Regions from separate parts of the Arthrobacter sp. KBS0702 genome, predicted to be linked through region 2. Evidence: riboswitches for the same ligand, from Rfam matches in the RefSeq annotation. Region 2 holds a riboswitch; each other region holds the start of a gene.
What was found. A riboswitch is a leader RNA that binds a small molecule or an ion and turns the genes downstream of it on or off. The one in region 2 is predicted to bind thiamine pyrophosphate.

Region 1: it holds a riboswitch for thiamine pyrophosphate, as region 2 does, so the genes downstream of both, FFF93_RS15670 (ECF transporter S component) here and thiO (glycine oxidase ThiO) in region 2, are expected to answer to the same signal.
Region 3: it holds a riboswitch for thiamine pyrophosphate, as region 2 does, so the genes downstream of both, thiC (phosphomethylpyrimidine synthase ThiC) here and thiO (glycine oxidase ThiO) in region 2, are expected to answer to the same signal.

What each region holds. Positions count from the first base shown of each region.
Region 1 is NZ_CP042172.1:3,386,948-3,394,173, forward strand. Features, by position in the region: gene FFF93_RS15655 (UDP-N-acetylglucosamine 1-carboxyvinyltransferase) at 1-1,106, opposite strand, end outside; gene FFF93_RS15660 (energy-coupling factor transporter transmembrane protein EcfT) at 1,240-2,043, opposite strand; gene FFF93_RS15665 (ABC transporter ATP-binding protein) at 2,040-3,683, opposite strand; gene FFF93_RS15670 (ECF transporter S component) at 3,683-4,315, opposite strand; TPP riboswitch at 4,384-4,525, opposite strand; gene FFF93_RS15675 (heme-degrading domain-containing protein) at 4,625-5,182, shown strand; gene FFF93_RS15680 (DUF4235 domain-containing protein) at 5,219-5,482, shown strand; gene mnhG (monovalent cation/H(+) antiporter subunit G) at 5,520-5,918, opposite strand; gene FFF93_RS15690 (monovalent cation/H+ antiporter complex subunit F) at 5,908-6,186, opposite strand; gene FFF93_RS15695 (Na+/H+ antiporter subunit E) at 6,183-6,728, opposite strand; gene FFF93_RS15700 (Na+/H+ antiporter subunit D) at 6,725-7,226, opposite strand, start outside.
Region 2 is NZ_CP042172.1:2,569,944-2,577,169, reverse strand. Features, by position in the region: gene FFF93_RS11805 (RNB domain-containing ribonuclease) at 1-221, opposite strand, end outside; gene FFF93_RS11800 (ferritin-like fold-containing protein) at 263-934, shown strand; gene thiE (thiamine phosphate synthase) at 931-1,647, opposite strand; TPP riboswitch at 1,674-1,794, shown strand; gene thiO (glycine oxidase ThiO) at 1,786-3,048, shown strand; gene thiS (sulfur carrier protein ThiS) at 3,045-3,281, shown strand; gene FFF93_RS11780 (thiazole synthase) at 3,287-4,096, shown strand; gene FFF93_RS11775 (DUF3311 domain-containing protein) at 4,281-4,562, shown strand; gene mctP (monocarboxylate uptake permease MctP) at 4,559-6,253, shown strand; gene FFF93_RS11765 (YciI family protein) at 6,375-6,701, shown strand; gene FFF93_RS11760 (RNA polymerase sigma factor) at 6,743-7,226, shown strand, end outside.
Region 3 is NZ_CP042172.1:2,205,295-2,212,520, forward strand. Features, by position in the region: gene FFF93_RS10155 (VOC family protein) at 131-1,006, opposite strand; gene FFF93_RS10160 (amidohydrolase family protein) at 1,089-2,189, opposite strand; gene FFF93_RS10165 (GNAT family N-acetyltransferase) at 2,193-2,693, opposite strand; TPP riboswitch at 2,762-2,869, shown strand; gene thiC (phosphomethylpyrimidine synthase ThiC) at 2,865-4,682, shown strand; gene FFF93_RS10175 (alpha/beta fold hydrolase) at 4,734-5,483, opposite strand; gene ffh (signal recognition particle protein) at 5,568-7,154, opposite strand.

The sequences.
Region 1 (7,226 bases), 820 kb from region 2:
GTGGTGACGTCCACCAGCCGGGTGCGGCCGTTGCGGGCGACGTATTCCGCCGACACCTCCAGCCGCTGGCCCATCTGCTCAAGCGTCGCCAGCTCGATCTCCATGAACTCGATCGGGACCCGGCGGATCGTGACCTCGGAATTCGTCACGATGCCGGCGGTGATCAGGCTCATCGCCTCGATCGGGTCCTCGGACGGGAAGTACTCGATGTCGACGTTGATCGACGGGCGGCCGACGATCTTGAGCGTCGTGGTGCCGACGCCGTCGATCTGCACGCCCAGCATCTGCAGGTAGAAGCAGAGGTCCTGGACCATGTAGTTCGGGCTGGCGTTGCGGATGATGGTGCTGCCGCTGCGGTGCGCGGCGGCCATGATGGCGTTCTCGGTCACCGTGTCGCCGCGTTCACTCAGCACGAAAGACCGGTCGTGGCCGTCCGAGGTCGGTGCCTGCACGCTGTAAAAGCCGGACTTCGCCTCGACGCTGAGCCCGAACTGCCGCAGGGCCTGCATGTGCGGCTCCACGGTGCGGGTGCCGAGGTCGCAGCCGCCTGCGTAGGGCAGCCGGTATTCGGTGGACTCATCGAGCAGCGGGCCCAGGAGCATAATGACGCTGCGGGTGCGCCGGGCGGCCTCCACGTCCATCGAGGCCAGGTCCAGCACGGCCGGGCGGCGGATCTGCAGATCGTTGGCGTTGAGCCAGGTGCATTCGACGCCGATGCTGGTCAGCACCTCGACGATCCGGTTGACCTCCTCGATCCGGGCCAGCCGGCGCAACACCGTGGTGCCGCGGTTGATGAGGCTGGCGCAGAGCAAGGCGACGCCGGCGTTCTTGCTGCTGTTGACGTCGACTGCGCCGGAGAGCGTGCGGCCGCCCTCGACCCGGAGGTGGGTCATCTGGGGCCGGCCCACCTTGACGATGGTGCGGCCGAAAATCGATTCGAGCCGCTGGATCATTTTCAGGCTCAGGTTCTGCTTGCCCTGCTCCATCCGGGCGATGGCGCTCTGGCTGGTTCCCAGCTCGGCGGCCAGCTGTCCCTGGGTCCAGCCCTTCTCGCCGCGGGCGTCCCGGAGCACGGCGCCAACGTATTCGGCAGTCTGTTGAGTCATATCCAACAAATATCATGGATGAGTTATTGACGCCCTCCACGCTGCCCGAATAGCAGTGAATCTCACACGATACTCACCTCGTGATTCACCTCGTGCGATATCGCTTCTTCCATGCCGGCCCCGGGGGCACCGGCTATTGCTGGCCGAGGAACACCATGTTCCACGTACCGGCCCCTACGGCGGCGGCCACGGCGGCCCCCGCGATCAGCACGCCGCCCAGTACCACCCACGCGTCCAGCCAGCTAAACGTCGCCTCCCGAGCCCAGGTCCGCTCCGCGCCGCCGAAGCCGCGCGCTTCCATGGTCACCGCGAGCCGGGAAGCGCGGCGGACCGCCTGGACCAGCAGCCCGAAGCTTTGCCCCAGCGTGGCCCTCAGCCGCTGCACCGGATTTCCGTGCGAGCCCACTCCCCGGGCCCGGCGGGCCATGCCGATGGTCTGCCACTCTTCGGCCATAACGCCCACCAGCCGCATTGCGGCGAGGGTGCCCAGGACGAAGCGGTGCGGCAGTTTGGCCTGCTGCGCCAGGGCGTCGGCCAGGTCCGTCGGGTCCGTGCAACTCATCAGCAGGACTGCGGGCAGGGCGATCGCGAGGCCGCGCAACAGGAACCCGAGCCCGAGCTGCAGCGAGCCTTCGCTGATGGACCAGACGCCGACGTCGAGCAGTGTCCTTCCGTGGTCCGCGGCCAGGATCGCGGTGCTCCAGCCGCCCACTGCCGCCGCAAGGATCAGCGGCCAGCCGCGCTGCCAGAGCAGGGCCAGGGTCAGGCCGGCGAGCGGGAGCAGCAGGAGTTCGAACGCGAGCGCCACCGACGCGGAGACCCAGTCGATGGACAGCGCCAGCGCCACGGTGATGAACAGGACGCCGGAGAACTTGGCCAGCGGGTTGGCGCGGGTCAGCAGGGCTTTGTTGCCACGCAGTGTCAGGGTGTCCCTCACGGCGCCGCCACCCCCGGCGTCGTCCGGCCGGGCAGACCGGGCAGCCCGGGTTGCGGGGCGCCGAGGGTGAGCTCGGTGCCGCCGAGGACCTGGCTGAATTCCGCGTCATGGGTCACCGAGACGACGGCGGTGCCGGCGTCGAGCAGCTCGGAGAGGAAGGAAGCCAGCTCAGCCCAGGTGTTGGCGTCCTGGCCGAAGGTGGGTTCGTCCAACACCAGCACCTGCGGGTGGGCGGCGAGCACGGTGGCCACCGAGAGCCGCCGTTTTTCGCCGCCGGAGAGTGTGTAGGGATTGGCGTCCACGAGGTCGCGCAGCCGCAGGCGCTCCAGCAGTTCGTCCACCCGCTCTTCGCCCCGGCCCAGATGGCGGGGGCCGAACATCAGTTCGTCCAGCACCCGACCGGTGACGAACTGGTGCTCGGGTTCCTGGAACACCGTGCCGATCCTGGCGATCAACTGCTGGGCCTTCCACTTGTACGGATCGATGCCGGCGCCGGCGCTCAGCTCGGTGGTGGCGGACACGGCCCCCGCAACCGGCGCCAGCAGCCCGGCCAGGGTCAGGGCGAAGGTTGACTTTCCGCAGCCGTTGGGGCCGGTGATGGTCAGCGCCTGCCCGGCCCTGACCTGGGCCGTAATCCCGGACTGCACCGGTACCGGCGGGACAGTCCGGAAGCCCGCCAGCAGGCCGGTGCGGCGCGGGCGTTGGCGGGAGACGGCCAGCCCCTCGGCGGCCAGCAGCAGCTGGGCGGGCCCTTGACCCGCCGCGGCAACTCCGCCCGCGCCGGTGTCCGCGGTGCGCGCCCGCGCGGCCGGCACATGGCCGGGCACCCAGACGCCGGCGGCGATGAGCATGTCCCGCGCCTGCTCCAGGACCTGGTCCGGCGGGCCGTCCAGGAGCACGGCGGAGTCCCCGGCGGACCCCGGCTGCAGCACGACGATCCGGTCCACGAGGTCTTTCCAGACGGCGACGCGGTGCTCCACCACCACCAGCGTGGCCCCGGTCTTGTCCAGGCAGCGCCCCACGGCGTCGCGGACCTCCAGGACGCCGGCCGGGTCGAGGTTTGCGGTGGGTTCGTCCAGCAGCAGCAGGCCCGGCCGCATCGCAAGGATGCCGGCGAGCGCCAGCCGCTGCTTCTGCCCGCCGGAGAGCGCCGACGTCGGATGGTCCAGCGGCAGCCGCCCCAGCCCGACGTCGTCAAGCGCTTCCGCCACCCGCCGCCAAATCTCCGCCGGCGGAACGGCGAGGTTCTCGGCCCCGAAGGCGACGTCGTCGCCCAGGCGCGAGAGCACCACCTGGGTTTCCGGGTCCTGCTGCATGAGCCCCGCCCGGCCGCGCCGTGCCCTCGGCGGGGCCCCGTCGATCAGCAGGCTGCCGGTCTCGTCGGAGTCCTCGGCGTCGGGGGAGCCAGCCCCGGAAGGGCCGGCGGCGGAGGTGTCGGCGGTGCTGTCCCCCAGCACCCCGGCCAGAGCGTGCAGCAGCGTGGACTTGCCGGCCCCGGAGGGGCCCAGCAGCAGGACACGCTCGCCCGGGCTGATGTCCAGGTCCAGTCCGCTGACGGCGGGTCGGCGCCGGCCGGCGTGCCGCCAGCCCCAGCCGCGGGCGGTGACCGCGGCCGGGTGGACGGCGTAGTCTGCGGGCATCAGGAGAAGACGGGTTCCGATGCCGCCTTGCGGGACGCGAACGAGGCCAGCACGCCGGTCTTGGCGAGCCCGCGGGTGGCCAGCCAGGACAGTCCGCCGGCAATCACGGCTCCGGAGATGGCGCAGAAGACGATGTAGGCGAGCTTGTCACCGGGTTCGTAGGCGATGTTCCAGCCCCAGGGCAGGAAGGAGTCGTTCAGGCCGCAGAACAGGCCCGCGCCGGCGCCGGCCAGCAGGGACACCGGCAGGTTGAACTTCTTGTAGAGGAAGGCGGCGAAGATGAGTTCGGCGCCGAGACCCTGCAGGATTCCGGAGATCAACACTGTGGTGCCGTACTGCGAGCCCATGATCAGCTCGCCGGTGGCGGCCACCGCTTCGCAGAACAGCGCAGCGCCCGGTTTGCGGACGACGAGCATGCCCAGGATTGCCGGGAGCATCCAGCCTCCGGCGTAGAGCCCGGTCAGCGGCGGGTAGACCGCGGTCAGCGGGGCCGTCACGAGGTTGGCGCCCTGGTCCCAGGCCCAGAAAATCACGCCGCCGGCAACAGCGATCAACGCGGCCAGCACAATGTCGACCACGCGCCAGCTGTATTTGCCGGCGGCCAGTGTTTGCTTTGCAGAAATATCAGTCATATCGTCCTCCTGAGGTACAGGAGGGGAGGGCGTTCCGGCTGCACGCGGCTTTCGCCACGGATGCCGGGCACCCCGAGAACTCGACTCCCTTGCGCCGGTACTAACCGGATCAGGTTCGAGGGTCTGCGGCTGTCCGCACTCTCAGCGCCCACTTACGGTTCACCGGATTGCTCCAGTGATGCCGACGGCGGCGCTCCCCTGTCGTATTAAAATCACCCTTGTGGGCTGGGCCAGTTTACACCCGCCGGAGCCCAAGTGACTCGCAGCTGGGGTTGCGCAGCGGCACCCACCTAACGGAAGCTGAATCCCATGAGCGAGGCCCCCGTTCCTTCCCCCGACTACGACCCGGACTCCGCGGAACCGCAGCCGCCCGGGTCCCTGGCCGCGCTCATCGGCCGGATCCTGACGGAAATCGACGAACTGCAGTTCCGCTCCTTCAGCAAGGACGACGCCCTGGAGCTCGGGTTCCTGCTGGTGGAACTCGGCCGGCGACGCAACCACCCCATCGCCATCGACATCACCAAGGGTGAGCAGGTACTTTTCCACGCGGCGCTCGAAGGCGCCACGCCGGACAACGAGCGCTGGATCAGGGCGAAGCAGCGCACGGCCTCCCGGTACGAAGTCCCGTCGCTGCTGGTGGGCCTCCGGGCCAGGGCCGCCGGGCGGAGGATCGAGGACAACGCCTGGTTCGACCAGCAGGAATTTGCCGCCCACGGCGGCTCCTTTCCGATCTACCTGCGCGGGACGGGGGCTGTCGGCACGGTCACGGTTTCGGGGCTGCCGCAGAAGGCCGACCACCAGCTGGTGGTCGAGGCCCTGACCGAAATCCTCAACCGTTCGGACACCACGGCAGGGACGCTAGGCTAGGGGAAGCCCTGTTCCCTCCCGCAAGGAGTACGACGTATGAACATCTTCATCAAACTGCTTGGCACCGGCATCAGCCTCGTCGCCGGTTTCGTCGGCACCAAGGTGGTCGACACCGTCTGGGAAAAGACCACCGGCAATAAGCCGCCCAAGGGCCACGACGACGACGTCCCCACCACGCTGCGCCAGGCCCTGACCTTCGCCCTGATTTCGGCCTCGGTCAGCGCCATCATCCAGGTCCTCGCCAACCGCGGCACGCAGCGCGCGATCACCCGCTTCGCCAAAACCCAGGACATCGTCTAAGCCGCCTCGCACGGGGCAAACCGCCCAGGGCAATCCGTCACTCGACGTCGTCGTCGGTAAATCCGCTTTTGCCGGCCGCCTGCTGCACCACGGCCTCCAGCTCGTCTGCGCTGAGCAGTTCGGGGTGGAGGTGTTTGGTGCGGTAGCCGGCCCGGCCCACCATGTGGGCCGAGACCGGCACGGTGAGCAGTTGGAAAATCCACGCCACCACCAGCACCGGCCACACCCACCAGGTGCGCAGTTGCAGCCCCACGGCGCAGAGCAGCAGGAACAACCCCAGGACCTGAGGTTTGGTCGCGGCGTGCATCCGGCTCATCAGGTCGGGGAAGCGCAGCAGGCCTATGGCCGCGCCGAGGGACATCAGCGCCCCCAGCACCATGAACACAGCCGAGACGGTATCGATCACGGCGTCGGCGGAGAACGTCTCAGGATTCATTGGGCTGCTTCCTCCGGTCTGCCACAAAACGGGCCACCGTCACCGAGCCCACAAAGCCGATGATGGAGATGGACACCAGGAGCATCAGGTTGTTCAGGTGCCGGTTGACTGCCATGTCAATGCACAGCGCCGCGCCCAAGATGGCGAGCAGCACGTCGGCTGCGAGCACACGGTCCAGCAGCGAGGGCCCGCGCGCGATGCGGATGATCGCGCCGCCCGCGGCGAGCGACAGCACGACGGCGGTGACGGCCAGGACCAGGGGCATCATGCGCCCACCTCCTGTTTCAGGGCGGTCAATTCGGCCGGGGTGCCCATGATCCGGATCAGTCCGGCCTCGGTGTCGCGGACCTCCTTGCGGAGCTTGGCGGCGTCCTCGGCGTCGCGGACGTTAATGCCGTGGATGTAGAGCGTGGACGTGGACCTGTCCACCTCCACCACCAGCGACCCCGGGATCAGCGAGATGACGTGCCCGGTGGCGGTCACCAGCAGGTCGGAGTGGCTCCGGAGCGGGACGGCGACGACGGCGCTGATCACCCGCGGCCCCTTGACCAGGGCCAGGAACAGGACCTGGAAACTGGCCGCCACGACTTTGCCCAGGAAAACCACGGCGAACGGTACGGCGCGCAGCACGTTGAATCGACCGCCCAGCTCCACCGGCGGCAGGTAAAAGAGCCGCGCCACCACCACGGCGATCAGGGCGCCGAAGAGCAGGTTGCCCGCGCTGAAGTCCTGCCAGAGGGCGCCCCAGACGATGACGAGCCAGACCAGCAGCGGCAGTTCCTGGCGCAGCGAGATTCTCTTTCGCGTCATTTCGGCCCCTCCTGCCGCGGCATCTGCGCGATGACCGGAACCGGGGCTTCGTCCCCCAGCACGGCCTGGATGTAGGAGGACCGGTCCAGCATCTCCGAGGCCGACTGCCCGGCCACCCTGAACAGCGGCCCTGCAAAGACCGTCAGCGCCACCCCGAACAGCACCAGGGCCAGGGTGGAACCCACCATGGTGCGCGGCAGCAGGGTCACGTTCTGCTGGCCGGCGCGGTCACCTGTGGCCTGGCTGCCGGGGCCGGCGAGCAGCACGGGGTCCGGGTGTTCGGCGTCCTCGGGCTTGCGCCAGAACGCACGGTTCCAGACCCTGGCGATGGCCAGCAGGGTCAGCAGGCTGGTCAGCACACCGCCTGCCACCAGGGCGTAGGCCAGCGGGGTCCCCAGGGCGACGCCGGCCTGCAGCAGGCCAAGCTTGCCAAGGAACCCGGAGAGCGGCGGGATGCCGGCCAGGTTCATGGCCGGCACGAAGAACAGCACGGCCAGC
Region 2 (7,226 bases):
TGGTCCAGGTCCGTCGAGGACGCAGGATCGATGGTCACGAACTCCACATGCGTCAGGTCCAGTGGCGGCAGCTCATGGCTGGCCACGGCCGCCTCGGCGTCGCGGAGCACGTCTTCCGGGAACGGACCCGGCAGCTCCAGCGTGGTGCGCAGGGCTTTGAGCGCCTGGGCCAATTGGTTCTGCTGCTGGCGCACGCTCGGGGTCAGGCGATGATGAGACACGAAAATCAGGTTAGCCCGATTTCCGCTATTAGTCTTGAAGCATGAGCACTTCCCCGGCCGACCCCGTCCGTGACCCGCGTTTTCTCCGGGACCTGCTGGGCGTGATGGCCTACGGGGAACTTTCGGCCTTCGAACGGCTTTCCTCCGACGCGCGGTATTCGCCCACGCTGCGCGACCGTGCGGTGCTGGGCGGCCTTGCCGTCAGCGAGTTCCAGCACTTCGAACTGGTCTGCGCGAAACTGGCGGAGCTTGGCATCGACGCGGAGGAAGCCATGCTGCCGTTCCAGCCGTCCGTGGACCATTTCCATGAGCGCACCCGCCCTTCTGACTGGTACGAATCGCTGATGAAGGCGTACGTGATCGACACGGTCTCGGCAGATTTCTACCGGTCCATTTCCGGCTACGTCGACGCCGACACGGCAAGCCTGATCCGCACGATCCAGTCGTCCGAGGGCGCGACGGCAGTGCTGGGCGAGCGGCTCAAGGCGGCGCTCGCCGATGATCCCCGGCTGGCTTCCCGGCTGGCCCTGTGGGCGCGGCGGCTGCTGGGCGAGGCGCTCACCCAGGCCCAGCGGGTCAGCGTGGACCATGCGCTCCTCGGCGGCCTCGCCGGGGTGGACGAGGCACGGGCCGGAGAGCTCGTCCGCGAACTGACTGCCGAGCTCGCCGCCGCCCACTCCCGCCGGATGTCCCAGCTGGGGCTCGCGGGCTAGTTGGACGCGGCCCCGGCGTTGGCTTCCGCCCCGGCGTCGAGCGCGGCGAGCAGCGCCCGCGCTGCCCCGGCGGGATCGTCGGCCTCGGTAATCGCCCGGACCACCACGATGCGGTGGGCGCCGGCGTCGACCACCTGCTCCACGTTGGACAGGTCGATGCCGCCGATCGCGAACCACGGCACCACCCCGGAGACCCTGCCGCTGTCCCCGGCCTCGGCCCGTTCAATCGCCGCGGCGGCGTAGCGCACCAGGTCCAGCCCGACGGCGGCGCGGCCCGGCTTCGTGGGGGTGGCCCAGACCGGCCCCACACAGAAGTAGTCCAGCCCGCTCCGGCCGGGGGCCGCGGCGATGGCGGCGTCAACCTGCTCCGGGGTGTGCGTGGACATCCCGATCACGGTGCCCTTGCCCAGGAACTCCCGGGCCGCGGCGAAGGGAATGTCTTTTTGGCCGATATGGAAGACCGGTGCCCCGGCCAGCGAGGCGAGGTCGGCGCGGTCGTTCACGGCCCAGAGCCGGCCGTGCCGGTGCGCCACGGAGTGCAGGACCTCCAGCAGTTCGAGCTCCTCGGCCGCCTCCAGCGACTTGTCCCGCAACTGGATGATGTCCACCCCGCCGGCAAAGGCGGCGTCGACGAAATCCTCGAAGTCGCCGCGGCCCTTCCGGGCATCGGTGCACAGGTACAGGCGGGCGGTGGTGTGGACATCTTGGCTCATGTTCCAAGCCTAGTTCCTCTAAACTGGGCGAATACCGCGGGAGCCCGCGCCGCCCGATACCGGGCCGCAGGGCTGAGAGGGCGTCAGAGCCGACCGCTTGACCTGATCCGGCTAGTACCGGCGTAGGGAAGGAAGCCCATGGACCTGTCCGTCTCACCATCCGCCGCACCGGCGGGCCCATCAGCGAAGTGGTACGACGTCGCCGTGATCGGCGGCGGGGTGATCGGCCACGGGATCGCCTGGGAGGCACGCCGCTCGGGCCGTTCGGTGGCCCTGATCGACCCCGCACCCGGGAGCGGGGCCAGCTGGGCCGCCGCCGGCATGCTGGCGCCCGTGAGCGAACTGCACTACCAGGAAGAAGGGCTCCTGGCCCTCATGCTGGAAGCCGCACGGCTGTGGCCCGGCTTCGCCGCCGGCCTGGACGGCGGCGCGGGGGAGGCGGGCGGCACCGGGTATCTCACGACGCCGACCCTCGCAATCGGCGCGGACGCGGCCGACCGCCGGGCGCTCGCGGACCTGCGGGAGGTGCAGCAGGCCTGCGGGCTCGCCGTGGAGCCGTTGACCGTGCGTGAGGCGCGTACCCGCGAGCCCTTGCTCAACCCCGGCATCTCCTGCGCCTTCGGCATCCCCGCCGACCACCAGGTTGACCCGCGCCGGCTGCTGGCCAGGATCGGTACATTGCTGGCCGCGGACGACCGGTTCACGGCCGTGGCCAGACGCGCCGGCGGGCTGCTCTGGGACGGCGGACGCGTCGCCGGTGTCGTCCTCGAGGGTGGCGGGGAGCTCCGGGCCGGGGAGACCATTGTGGCCAACGGCCTCGGGGCGGCGGACCTGCAGGGTTTGCCCGAGGGACTGGCCTTGCCGCTGCGGCCGGTCTACGGGGACATCCTCCGGCTCCGGGTGCCTGAACGGCTCCGGCCGCTCTTGCGCTCCACGGTGCGGGGGCTGGTCCGGGGGGTTCCGGTGTACATCGTCCCGCGGGCGGACGGCACCGTCGTGATCGGGGCGACCCAGCGCGAGGATGCACCCTCGAACCCTGGCGCCGTCTCGGCCGGTGGCGTGTACCAGCTGCTGCGCGACGCGCAGCAGCTGCTCCCCGCCGTCGCCGAACTGGAACTGCTCGAGGCCACCGCCCGGGCGCGGCCGGGAACACCGGACAACGCCCCGCTGCTGGGCCGCGCATCCCGCCCCGGAAGCGGGCAGGACATCGAAGGACTGATCATTGCCACCGGCTTCTTCCGGCACGGTGTCCTGCTGACCCCGGCGGCCGCCGCGATCTGCCGGGCGCTGCTGGACGGGCAGCCGGACCCGCGCTGGGCCCGGTTCCGCCCGGACCGCTTTTCCGGCCCCCGGGATTCCGCGGCTCAGGACTTTTCACCGAAAGACAGGACAACAGCATGAACATCAAACTCAACGGGGAACAGCACGCCGTCGCCGACGGCGCCACGGTCAGCGCCCTGGTCAGCGTCGTCACCGGCCGGAGCCTGGCCGCCAACGGGCAGGCCACGGACGGCCGGCAGCTCGGCGTCGCCGTCGCCCGCAACGCCGAGGTGGTGCCGCGCAGCCAGTGGCACGCGACGGCGCTCGCCGAGGGCGACGACGTCGAACTCGTCACGGCAGTCCAGGGAGGATGAACACCATGGAAGAAACAACGCTGAAGCCTTTGCAGCAGACCGGCATGGACCCGTTCACGGTGGACGGGGTGGAGCTGGGCTCGCGGCTCATTATGGGCACCGGCGGTGCGCCGAGCCTGCACGGCCTCGGTGCCGCGCTCGTGGCCTCCGGCACGGAACTCACCACGGTGGCCATGCGCCGCTACTCGCCGGCGGAGACCGGGTCGCTGTTCCAGCTGCTGGCGGAGCAGAATATCCGCGTGCTGCCCAACACGGCCGGCTGCTTCACCGCCCGGGACGCCGTCCTCACGGCCGAACTGGCCCGCGAAGCACTTGAGACGGACTGGGTGAAGCTCGAGGTGATCGCCGACGAGCACACCTTGCTGCCCGACGCCGTGGAACTCGTGGAGGCCACCGAACAGCTGGTGTCCCGCGGCTTCAAGGTCTTCGCCTACACGAACGATGACCCCGTACTGGCCCTCCGGCTGGAACACCTAGGCGCGACCGCCGTCATGCCCCTGGGCGCCCCGATCGGCACCGGACTGGGCATCCTGAACCCGCACAACATCGAACTGATCGTTTCCCGGGCTTCCGTGCCGGTGGTCCTCGACGCCGGCATCGGCACAGCCTCCGATGCCGCGCTCGCGATGGAGCTGGGCTGCGACGCCGTGCTGCTCGCCACGGCTGTGACCCGCGCCCAGGACCCGGCGCTGATGGGGGAGGCGTTCAAACACGCCGTCATCGCGGGCAGGCTTGCCCGGAAGGCGGGCCGGATTCCGCGCCGAGAGCATGCCCTCGCCTCGTCCGCCATGGAGGGCCGGGCCGAGTTCCTGTAGGGAATACCTGTGCCGATCCGGAAAACAGCACTGGGACTGACAATGCAGGGTAATCGAGCACTGTCAAAGAATTACTCCAGTGTCTATCCTGATGCATAAGACCGCGGAAACAAGGTCTGCAGGCCGCCGGCACGTCCCGGGAAGCCTTCCCGCTCCGGGGGCCCGCCTCGACGAGGAGGCGTGCATGTCCAGTCCTGAAGTGCCCACGCGCGGACCGGCCAGACCGGGTCCCTATGTGATTTCCGGAATCCTTTTGCTTATAGCCATCGTGGTTCCCCTGTATGTGCCGGCGTATTCGTACGACGAACCGCGGTTGGGCGGTATCCCCTTCTTCTACTGGTATCAGATGGCGTGGATACCGGTCACCGCAGCCCTGGTGGGGATCTCCTACTGGCTGGTCACGAAGGAAGACCGGCGTCGCCGCGAATCCGTCCGCAGCCGCCTGGCCGACGGGGTGGAACGGTGAACGGGGCCGGCGTGCCGCTGGCGGCCCCGGACCGGCCGGTCAACGGCGTAGCACTCACCATTGTGATCATCCTCTTCCTCCTGGTGGCGGTCCTGGGTTTCTTTGCCGCGCGGTGGCGGCGGGAAAAGACGACAGGGCTGCATAGCCTGGACGAATGGGGCCTTGGCGGCCGGGGCTTCGGAACCTGGGTGACCTGGTTCCTGCTTGGAGGCGACCTCTACACCGCTTACACGTTCGTGGCGGTGCCGGCGGCGATGTGGGCCACCGGCGCCGTGAGCGGCTTCTTTGCGGTGCCCTACACAATCGTGCTCTATCCGATCGTGTTCTTGCTGATGAGCAGGCTGTGGTCCGTCTCGCACCGGCACGGTTTTGTCACGCCAGCCGACTTCGTCGGCGGCCGCTATGGCAGCAGGGCGCTGACGGTTGCGGTGGCTGTCACCGGCATCGTAGCCACCATGCCCTACATTGCCCTGCAACTGGTGGGCATCAAGGCCGTGCTCACCGTGCTCGGTCTGGGCAGCGCAGAGAATGTGCTGCTGACCGACCTGCCGCTCATCATCGCGTTCGTGGTCCTGGCCGCCTATACCTACACCTCCGGCCTGCGCGCGCCGGCCCTGATCGCCGTCGTGAAGGACCTGCTGATCTATCTCGCCGTGATCGTCGCGGTGATTTACCTGCCCATCAAGTTCGGCGGGTGGGGCCCCATCTTCGACTCTGCCCAGACGAAGCTGGCGACGGTCAGCCCTGCGACCGGCAAACCGGCGGGCGCGTTCATCCCGGGCGCGTCCAGTTACTCCGCGTATTGGACGCTTGCCCTGGGCTCCGCACTCGCCCTGTTCATGTATCCGCACTCGATCACGGGCGTCCTGGCCACCAAAAGCAGGAACACCATCCGCCGGAACGCCGCGGTGCTGCCGCTGTACTCCCTGATGCTGGGTTTCCTGGCGCTCCTGGGATACGCGGCCATTTACGCCGGCACCAAGCCCACGGACCTGAACGGCGCCGTCAACCCGCAACTGGTTGTTCCGCAACTGTTCCTTGACCAGTTCCCGGCGTGGTTTGCCGGCATTGCCCTCGCCGCCATCGCCATCGGGGCGCTGGTCCCGGCCGCCATCATGTCCATCGCCGCGGCGAACCTGTTCACCCGAAACATCTACCGGGACCTGATCAAGCCGGACGCCACTCCGCGGCAGGAAGCCAGCGTCTCCAAGATCGCCTCGCTGGTGGTCAAGTTCGGTGCCCTGATCTTCGTCATTGCCATGGACCAGTCCGCGGCCATCAACATGCAACTCCTCGGCGGCATCTGGATACTGCAGACCTTCCCGGCCATCGTGGCGGGACTCTATACCCGCTGGTTCCACCGCTGGGCCCTGTTCGCCGGCTGGGCGGCCGGCATCGCGTACGGCACCATCGCGGCGTACAACGTGGTCAACCCCGTCACGAAAGCCCACTTTGGCGGTTCCATCGCGGCCATCCCCGGCACCGACGTCCAGGTCTACATCGCCGTCGTGGCCTTCGCGATAAACCTCGTCGTCGCGGCCATCCTGTCCCTGCTCTTCCGTGCAATGAAAGTCGCCGACGGGAAGGACATCACCCGCGCCTCGGACTACGGCGCCGACGAGAACGACCCGAAAGTTGCCCAGCTCCAGCGCGAGCACCCCCTCGTCGAGCCAGGGGGCCCCACGTACTGAAGCCCTAAGCTCAACAAGGCAGCTGGCCCAACAAAAGATCTTTCCGCCAAGTGTCCTTTTACCGGCCCCTTCCTCGTCGTACTGATGTACCGACCTACCAGAAGGAGTCACTGTGGACTACATGCTTTTCATCTGCACCGATCCCACGGCACCGGAATATGTGCCTGCGGAGGACAACATCGTGGAGTGGGGTGCGGAGATGGACGCCAGGGGCATCACCCGCCACGGCGACAGGCTGCGTCCTGTCGAGGACGCGACCACCGTCACGGTGCGCGCGGGCGAGGTGGTGGTCGCCGACGGCCCGTTTGCCGAGACGAAGGAATGGATTGCGGGCTATGACATCATCGCCTGCGACGACCTCGACGAGGCGATTGAGGTAGCGTCCAAGCATCCGATGGCAAAATTCGGCAAGATCGAGATCAGACCCGTGTGGCCGCTCGGGTTGTAGCGATCCGTCGACAGCCGGGAACGTCAGAGCAGGGGGAGCGGATGACCGTGGAGGCAGCGGAGGTGCAGGCCGCCATTGAGGCGGTGTCCGCACTGGAGGCAGCACGGATCACCGCCACCCTGATCCGCATCACTGGAGACTGGAGCCTGGCCGAAGACTGTGTCCAGGACGCTTTCGCGCGCGCCCTCGTCGACTGGCTCGAACGGGGGATCCCCGGAAACCCCGCCGCCTGGCTCACCACCGTTGCCAAAAACAGGGCCATTGACTGCCTGCGGAGTGCGGCCAGCGAGCAGAAGGCGGTGCGGGAACTCTCGATTCTGGCCCGGCTCGAGGGGCTGGCGGACGACGAAGCCGGCGATCCGGCCGAGGGTGACGACCGGCTGCGCCTGATCTACACCTGCTGCCATCCAGCCCTTCCGCTCGAGGCGCGGGTGGCCCTGACCTTGCGCACCGTGGCCGGCCTGACGACCGCCGAGATCGCGCGCGCGTTCCTCGTCTCGGAGGCGACCATGTCCAAACGGCTGG
Region 3 (7,226 bases), 360 kb from region 2:
CTCATCGGCCGCACCCGGGGATGGACATGCTCATCCTGCGGAGCGCCGAACGGAGGGACATGCCCATTGGTGGAGCCGAGCGATGGGCATGCTCGTTGCAGGCAGTCAGCAACGAGCATGTCCGGACCGGCTAGCGGACGGCGACGCGGATCCGGTTGCGCCACGGATCCTCGAAGCGCAGTTCGGCCCCGGTGTGGTGGGACTGGACGCCGGCCGTCTTGAGCCGGTCTGCCAGGGCTGCGACGTCGTCGCCGGAGGGCACTTCGATCAGCACCTCGCCGAGCCCCAGCGTGTCGCGGCGCGGTCCGGCGCCGCGGCTGTTCCAGACGTTCATGGCCATGTGGTGGTGGTAGCCGCCGGCGGAGACGAAGAGTGCCTGGCCATGCCAGCCTGCGGTCTTCTCGAAGCCGAGCGTGCCGACGTAGAAGTCATGGGCGGACTGCACGTCGCCGACCTGCAGGTGGACGTGCCCGACGCCGGCGTCCGCCTCCCGCTGCCCGGCAAGCGACGCTTCGGTGAGGTGCTGCTGCAGGTAGCGCTGCGGCGGCAGGGCAAGGCTATCCATGACAACGTTCCTGCCCTCCCAGGCCCAGGCCTCGCGGGGCCGGTCCCAGTAGAGCTCGATGCCGTTGCCCTCGGGGTCGTTGAAGTAGAAGGCCTCGCTGACAAGGTGGTCGGCGCTGCCGGTGAAGTACTGCGGCTCGTACTGCGCGGCAGAGGCGACGGTGGCGGCCAGGGCGGGCTGGTCCTCGAACAGCAGGGCGGTGTGGAAGAGGCCGGCCTCCCCGCGGGAGGGCAGGTTTAGCCCGGGGGCCGGGGCGAGGTGGACCAGAGGCTTTGCCTTGCGCCCGAGGTAGAGTCCCCCGTCCTGCTCGGCAACGACGTCGAGGCCGAGAGCGCGCTGGTAGTAGTCCGTCATGAGCTTCATGTCGCCGACCTTGAGCATCACGGTGCCCATGGTGAGTTCGGCAGGAAGGAGATCCTGGGTGCTGGCTTCTGCGGTCATCGAAACGCTCCGGTGGTTCTGTGGCCGCCGACTTTCGGAGACCTTTACATAGACTTAAATTACTTGAAGCTTCAATTTATTCCTAAAGCGGGATACCCGCGTGGCGGATCAGTTCGCCGCGCAGCACGATGCCCATGGGCGTTTGCAGGGTGGCGAGGTTCCTGCGGGGATCCTCGGGGCAAAGCAGCACGTCAGCACTGGCACCCTCCGCGATGGCGTCGGCCCCGAGCCAGTCCCGCGCGGCCCAGGTTGCGGCGTCGAGGGCGGCACCGGCGGGGAGTCCGGCGGCATGCAGCGCCTCCACCTCATCCGCGATGCGTCCGTGCTTGATGACGCTGCCGGCGTCTGTTCCCGCATAGATGGCCACGCCGGCCTCGTACGCTTCGAGGATCCGCTCGGCGCGGCGTTCCCAGAGCCCGAGCATGTGGGCCGCGTAGCGGGGGAACTTTGCCTCGGCCTGGGCGGCGATGTCCGGGAAGGTGGCGATATTGATCAGCGTGGGAACAATCGGGACGCCCTGCTCGACGAAGCGGGGCAGGTGCCGGGGAAGCAGCCCGGTCCCGTGTTCGATGCAGTCGATGCCGGCGTCGAGCATGTCGTCCAGGGTGTCCTCCGCGAAGCAATGCGCCGTAACCCGGGCGCCTTCGTCGTGGGCGGCCCGGACCGCGTCCTTGACGACCCGGGCAGGGAAGCTCGCAGCGAGGTCGCCGGCGTCGCGGTCGATCCAGTCCCCCACCAGCTTGACCCAGCCGTCCCCGGCCCGGGCCTGCTTGCGGACAGCCTCCACGAGGCCCTCGGGTTCTACTTCGACGGCGAAGCCGCGCAGGTAGCGGCGCGTCCTCGCGATGTGCCGGCCTGAGCGGACGAGGCGCGGCAGTTCCCTGCGCTGCTGCAGCCAACGGGTGTCGTGCACGGCGCCGGCGTCGCGGACCAGCAGGGTACCCGCGTCCCGGTCGGTCAGCGCCTGCTGCTCCGCAACGTCCTCCGTGACATCGCCGCCGGGGCCCAGCCCGATGTGGCAGTGGGCGTCGACGAGGCCGGGGATGACCCACCCCTTCAGCACACGGTGCGGCGCAGCCGCGGGAGGCTCGAAGGTAAGCCTGCCGTCCACGGCCCACAGCCCGTGCCGCTCCTGGTCCGCCGCGGTGAGTACTGGGCCGCTGAACTCGATGATGCCGCTCACGGCTTATAGCCTAATCCGCATGGCAGTCCGCCGACCCAGGGCATCCAGCCCCAATTGCGCCTCGTGGGCACGCAGGGCCGCCAGGTCCCCTGAAGGTTCGGGGACCACGTGGAAACCGCAGCTCGCGTAAAACGGCGCATTGAACGGAACGTCGGCAAACGTGCACAGAGTCATGGATTCATAGCCCCGGCAGCGGGCCGCGTCGAGGGCTGCCTCCATCAGGGATCGCCCTAGCCCCCGCCCAGCGAAATCCGGATGAACCGAGAGCTGCTCCAGATGGGCCTGGCCGTCGACTTCATCGATACGGGCGAACCCCACGGGAGGGGTTCCGGCAACGAGGTAGAGAACCAGTCCAACCGGCGTCGGCGATTCGGCGGCGGGAAGCGGCTGGCACCCGAGCGCCGTCTGGAGCAGCCGATCGGCCGCCGCCTCGAGCGCCGGCAGGCTCCGGAGGTCGTCCGGCGTCGCCGCCTTGATGCGGGGCACGGCCCTGCTCTGAATCACGCTGCCACGCTAGCACGGGGGCTTGCTGCATCCCTCGACGGCGTCCCGGCGGGCTGTGGTAGCTTCGTCTACGACCACACGGGTGCCCTTGCAGGGGCTGAGATCGGGCTGACGCAGCCTGCGACCGTTGAACCTGTCCGGGTAATGCCGGCGAAGGAAGTGAGTATTTCTTTGAGCACATCAAATCCCCAGCACAGCCCTGCCCAGAACGGCCAGAACGCCGCAGCAATGGCCGTGACGCAGTCCCTGAAGTCGCATGCCCTGGCCTACGTCGAAGACAGCGGGATCCGCGTCCCCATAACCGAAATTGCCCTGGAGCCTTCCCCGGGCGGCGTCGCGAATCCTCCGTTCCGGGTGTACCGCACCGCCGGCCCGGGAAGCGACCCGGTGGTGGGCCTGGCCCCCTTCCGCCGGGACTGGATCAACGGGCGCGGGGACACGGAACCGTACAGCGGCCGGGAACGGACCCTGCTCGACGACGGGAAGTCCGCGGTTCGACGGGGTGCCGCCTCGGCGGAATGGCAGGGCGCACCTCCGGAGCCGCGCCGGGCCGTTGAAGGACGGACGGTGACCCAGATGCATTACGCCAGACAGGGCATCGTGACACCCGAGATGCGCTTCGTCGCGCTGCGAGAGAACTGCGACGCCGAGCTTGTCCGCCGCGAAGTGGCCGCGGGCCGGGCCATCATCCCGAGCAGCATCAACCACCCGGAGTCCGAGCCGATGATCATCGGGAAGGCGTTCCTGGTCAAGATCAATGCGAACATCGGCAACTCCGCGGTGACCAGCTCCATCGCTGAAGAAGTCGACAAGCTCCAATGGGCGACGCAGTGGGGTGCGGACACGGTGATGGACCTTTCGACCGGGGACGACATCCACACGACCCGCGAATGGATCATCCGCAATTCCCCCGTACCCATCGGCACGGTCCCGATTTACCAGGCACTGGAAAAGGTCAACGGCGAAGCAAACGCCCTGACCTGGGAGATCTTCCGTGACACGGTGATCGAACAGTGTGAGCAGGGCGTCGACTACATGACTATCCACGCCGGGGTGCTGCTGCGGTACGTCCCGCTGACCGCCAACCGGGTCACCGGCATCGTGTCCCGGGGCGGTTCCATCATGGCCGGGTGGTGCCTTGCGCACCATCAGGAGAACTTTCTCTACACGCATTTCGACGAGCTGTGCGAAATTTTCGCCCGCTACGACGTCGCCTTCTCTCTCGGCGACGGTCTGCGGCCGGGGTCGACGGCGGACGCCAACGACGCCGCGCAGTTTGCCGAACTGGACACCTTGGCGGAGCTCACGCAGCGGGCCTGGGACTTCGATGTCCAGGTCATGGTGGAAGGCCCGGGTCATGTGCCGTTCCACCTCGTCCGGGAAAACGTGGAGCGCCAGCAGGAACTCTGCAAGGGCGCGCCCTTCTACACCTTGGGGCCGCTGGTCACGGACATCGCACCGGGCTATGACCACATCACCTCGGCCATTGGCGCCACCGAGATCGCCCGTTACGGGACCGCCATGCTCTGCTACGTCACGCCGAAGGAGCATCTGGGGCTGCCGAACAAGGACGACGTGAAGACCGGCGTGATCACCTACAAGATCGCCGCGCATGCCGCCGACCTCGCCAAGGGTCACCCCGGGGCGCACGAACGTGACGATGCCCTGTCCAAGGCCCGGTTTGAATTCCGTTGGCGGGACCAGTTCGCGCTTTCCCTGGACCCGGTGACCGCCGAGGCATTCCACGACGAGACCCTGCCGGCGGAGCCCGCCAAGACAGCCCATTTCTGCTCGATGTGCGGGCCGAAGTTCTGCTCCATGCGGATCAGCCAGGATATCCGGGACGAATACGGTTCGGCGGATTCGCAGGCAGCGTTGGCCCAGATGGCGGCCGGAATGCGGGAGAAGAGTGACGAATTCCTGGCAGCCGGCGGCAAGGTCTACCTGCCCGAACCCACCGTGGGCGCACAGGCCCAGGCACAGCCCTAGGCCGAGGCCGGGCGCCCATCCCGTCGGGTGGGCGCCCGACCGGCAAAATTCCTAAGAAGCCTGGGCGTGTCGGCTGCGGTTGACGTCGGCGATGAAGGATCTGATGACACGGTCGCCTTCCTTCGAATCCTGCGGCCGGTGCCCTCCCGGGGCGGTGCGGTGCAGGGCCCCGGTCTCCCTCAGGTAACCGGCGATTTCCTCGTACAGCGGTTCCCAGCCGCCGGTGAGGACCAGGGTGGGGACGCCCGGGACAATCTGCAGCGGGGCGTCCCACGGCGGGGCCTGCAAACGGAGCCGGCGCTGTTCCCGCCGGTCGTCGGCCGCGGGTGCGCCAACGGTTCCGCGGACCGGGGCGTGGGCGGCAAAGACCCGGCGCACGAACTCGCGGTGGAAGTCCTCATCGCCAAGTTGGTGCCGGACGTCGAAGAGCGGCTGCATGAGGGCCCGGTGCGCCGCCGTCGCCGGCAATTCGGCGGTCAGTGAGAAGCAGGCGGGTTCCACCAGGGAGAGCGACTTCACGAGGTCGGGACGTTCGACGGCGGCCATCATGGCCGCGATGGCGCCCTGCGAGTGGGCCACCACGTGCCCGCCGGCCTCGCCGCGGCCGTCGTCGGCCAGGGCCCGCAAGACAATGCCGGCGTCAGCCGCGAAGTCCGTTTCCAGCGGTTCGGCCACGCGGTCGAAACCGTGCCGCCGCAGGAACAGGGCGTCGTAGCTCAAGGCCATGCCATGCTGCTTCGGCCACGCTGCGGCGCCAAAACTGCCGGCACCGTGGACGAAAACTACGCGCTGCTTGAACATGTCCTAAGCCTATGGCACGGCCCCGTCATCGGGGCCGACGACATCCTCACCGCCGGCATCCTGTCGGAGGCACTGCGGCTTCCGCTACTTGCTGCCGCCGAGGAACTTGTCGAAGCCCTTGGGCAGGTTCAACTGGGACGGGTCGAACTCGCCGCCCGGCTGGCCGAAGGCTGCGCCGGTGGGCACGGCCTTGGCTCCGGCGGCACGCCGTGCCTCCGCGTCCTTGAGTTCCTGTGCGGCCTTGGCAGGGTTGCCGGAGCGGGCCTTCTTCTTCGGCGCGCTCTTGGCACCCTTGCGGGCTCCGCCGCCACCCATTCCGGGCATCCCCGGCATTCCGGGCATACCACCGCCGGCAGCCATCTTCTTCATCATCTTCTGTGCCTGCGCAAAACGTTCCAGCAGTCCGTTGACCTCGGAGACGTGCACGCCGGAACCGCGGGCGATGCGGGCCCTGCGGGAACCGTTGATGATCTTCGGGGCCACGCGCTCGTGCGGGGTCATGGACCGGACGATCGCCTCGACGCGGTCGATCTCGCGCTCGTCGAACTGCTCCAGCTGCTGGCGGATATTCTGCGCGCCGGGCATCATCATGAGCATTTTCTTCATTGAGCCCATGTTGCGGATCTGCTGCATCTGGGCGAGGAAGTCCTCGAGGGTGAAGTCTTCCTGGTCGGCGAATTTCTTCGCCATCCGGGCGGCTTCGTCCTTGTCCCAGGACTTTTCGGCCTGTTCGATCAGGGTGAGCACGTCGCCCATGTCGAGGATGCGCGAGGCCATCCGGTCCGGGTGGAACAGTTCGAAGTCGTCCAGGCCTTCGCCGGTGGACGCGAACATGACGGGCTTGCCGGTGACCGACGCGACGGAAAGCGCGGCACCGCCGCGGGCGTCGCCGTCGAGCTTGGAAAGCACGATGCCAGTGAAGTTGACGCCCTCGTCGAAGGCCATTGCCGTGTTGACGGCATCCTGGCCGATCATCGAGTCGATCACGAAGAGGACTTCGTTGGGGACGATGGCCCGGCGGATCTGGCGGGCCTGGTCCATCATTTCCGCGTCGACGCCGAGGCGGCCGGCGGTGTCCACGATTACGACGTCGTGCAGGGTGCGCTTGGCTTCCTCGACGCCGGCGCGGGCGACGGCGACCGGGTCCCCGGCCGGGTGGTCCAGCTCGGTGGAGGTGGCACCCGGGTGCGGGGCGAAGACGGGGACGCCGGCGCGCTGGCCGACGACCTGCAGCTGCGTCACGGCGTTGGGGCGCTGCAGGTCGCAGGCCACCAGCATGGGGCTGTGGCCCTGCGCCTTGAGGTAGCGGGATAGCTTGCCGGCGAGGGTGGTCTTGCCGGCGCCCTGGAGGCCGGCGAGCATGATGATGGTGGGCCCGGTCTTGGCCAGCCGGATGCGGCGGGTTTCGCCGCCGAGGATCTCGACGAGTTCCTCGTTGACGATCTTCACGATCTGCTGGCTCGGGTTCAGCGCGCCGGAGACCTCGGCGCCGAGGGCACGCTCGCGTACGCGGGCGGTGAACTCCCGGACCACCGGGACGGCAACGTCGGCGTCCAGCAGGGCACGCCGGATCTCGCGGACCGTGGCGTCAACGTCCGCCTCGGTGAGGCGGCCCTTGCCACGGAGGTTCTTGAAGGTTGCTGTCAACCGGTCAGAGAGTGAATTGAACACGCGCCGTGCACTTCTTTCAGTGGATCTACAGCTGGCGGCCGGAGCGGCGCGCCAGAGTCGTGAGCGTTTCGC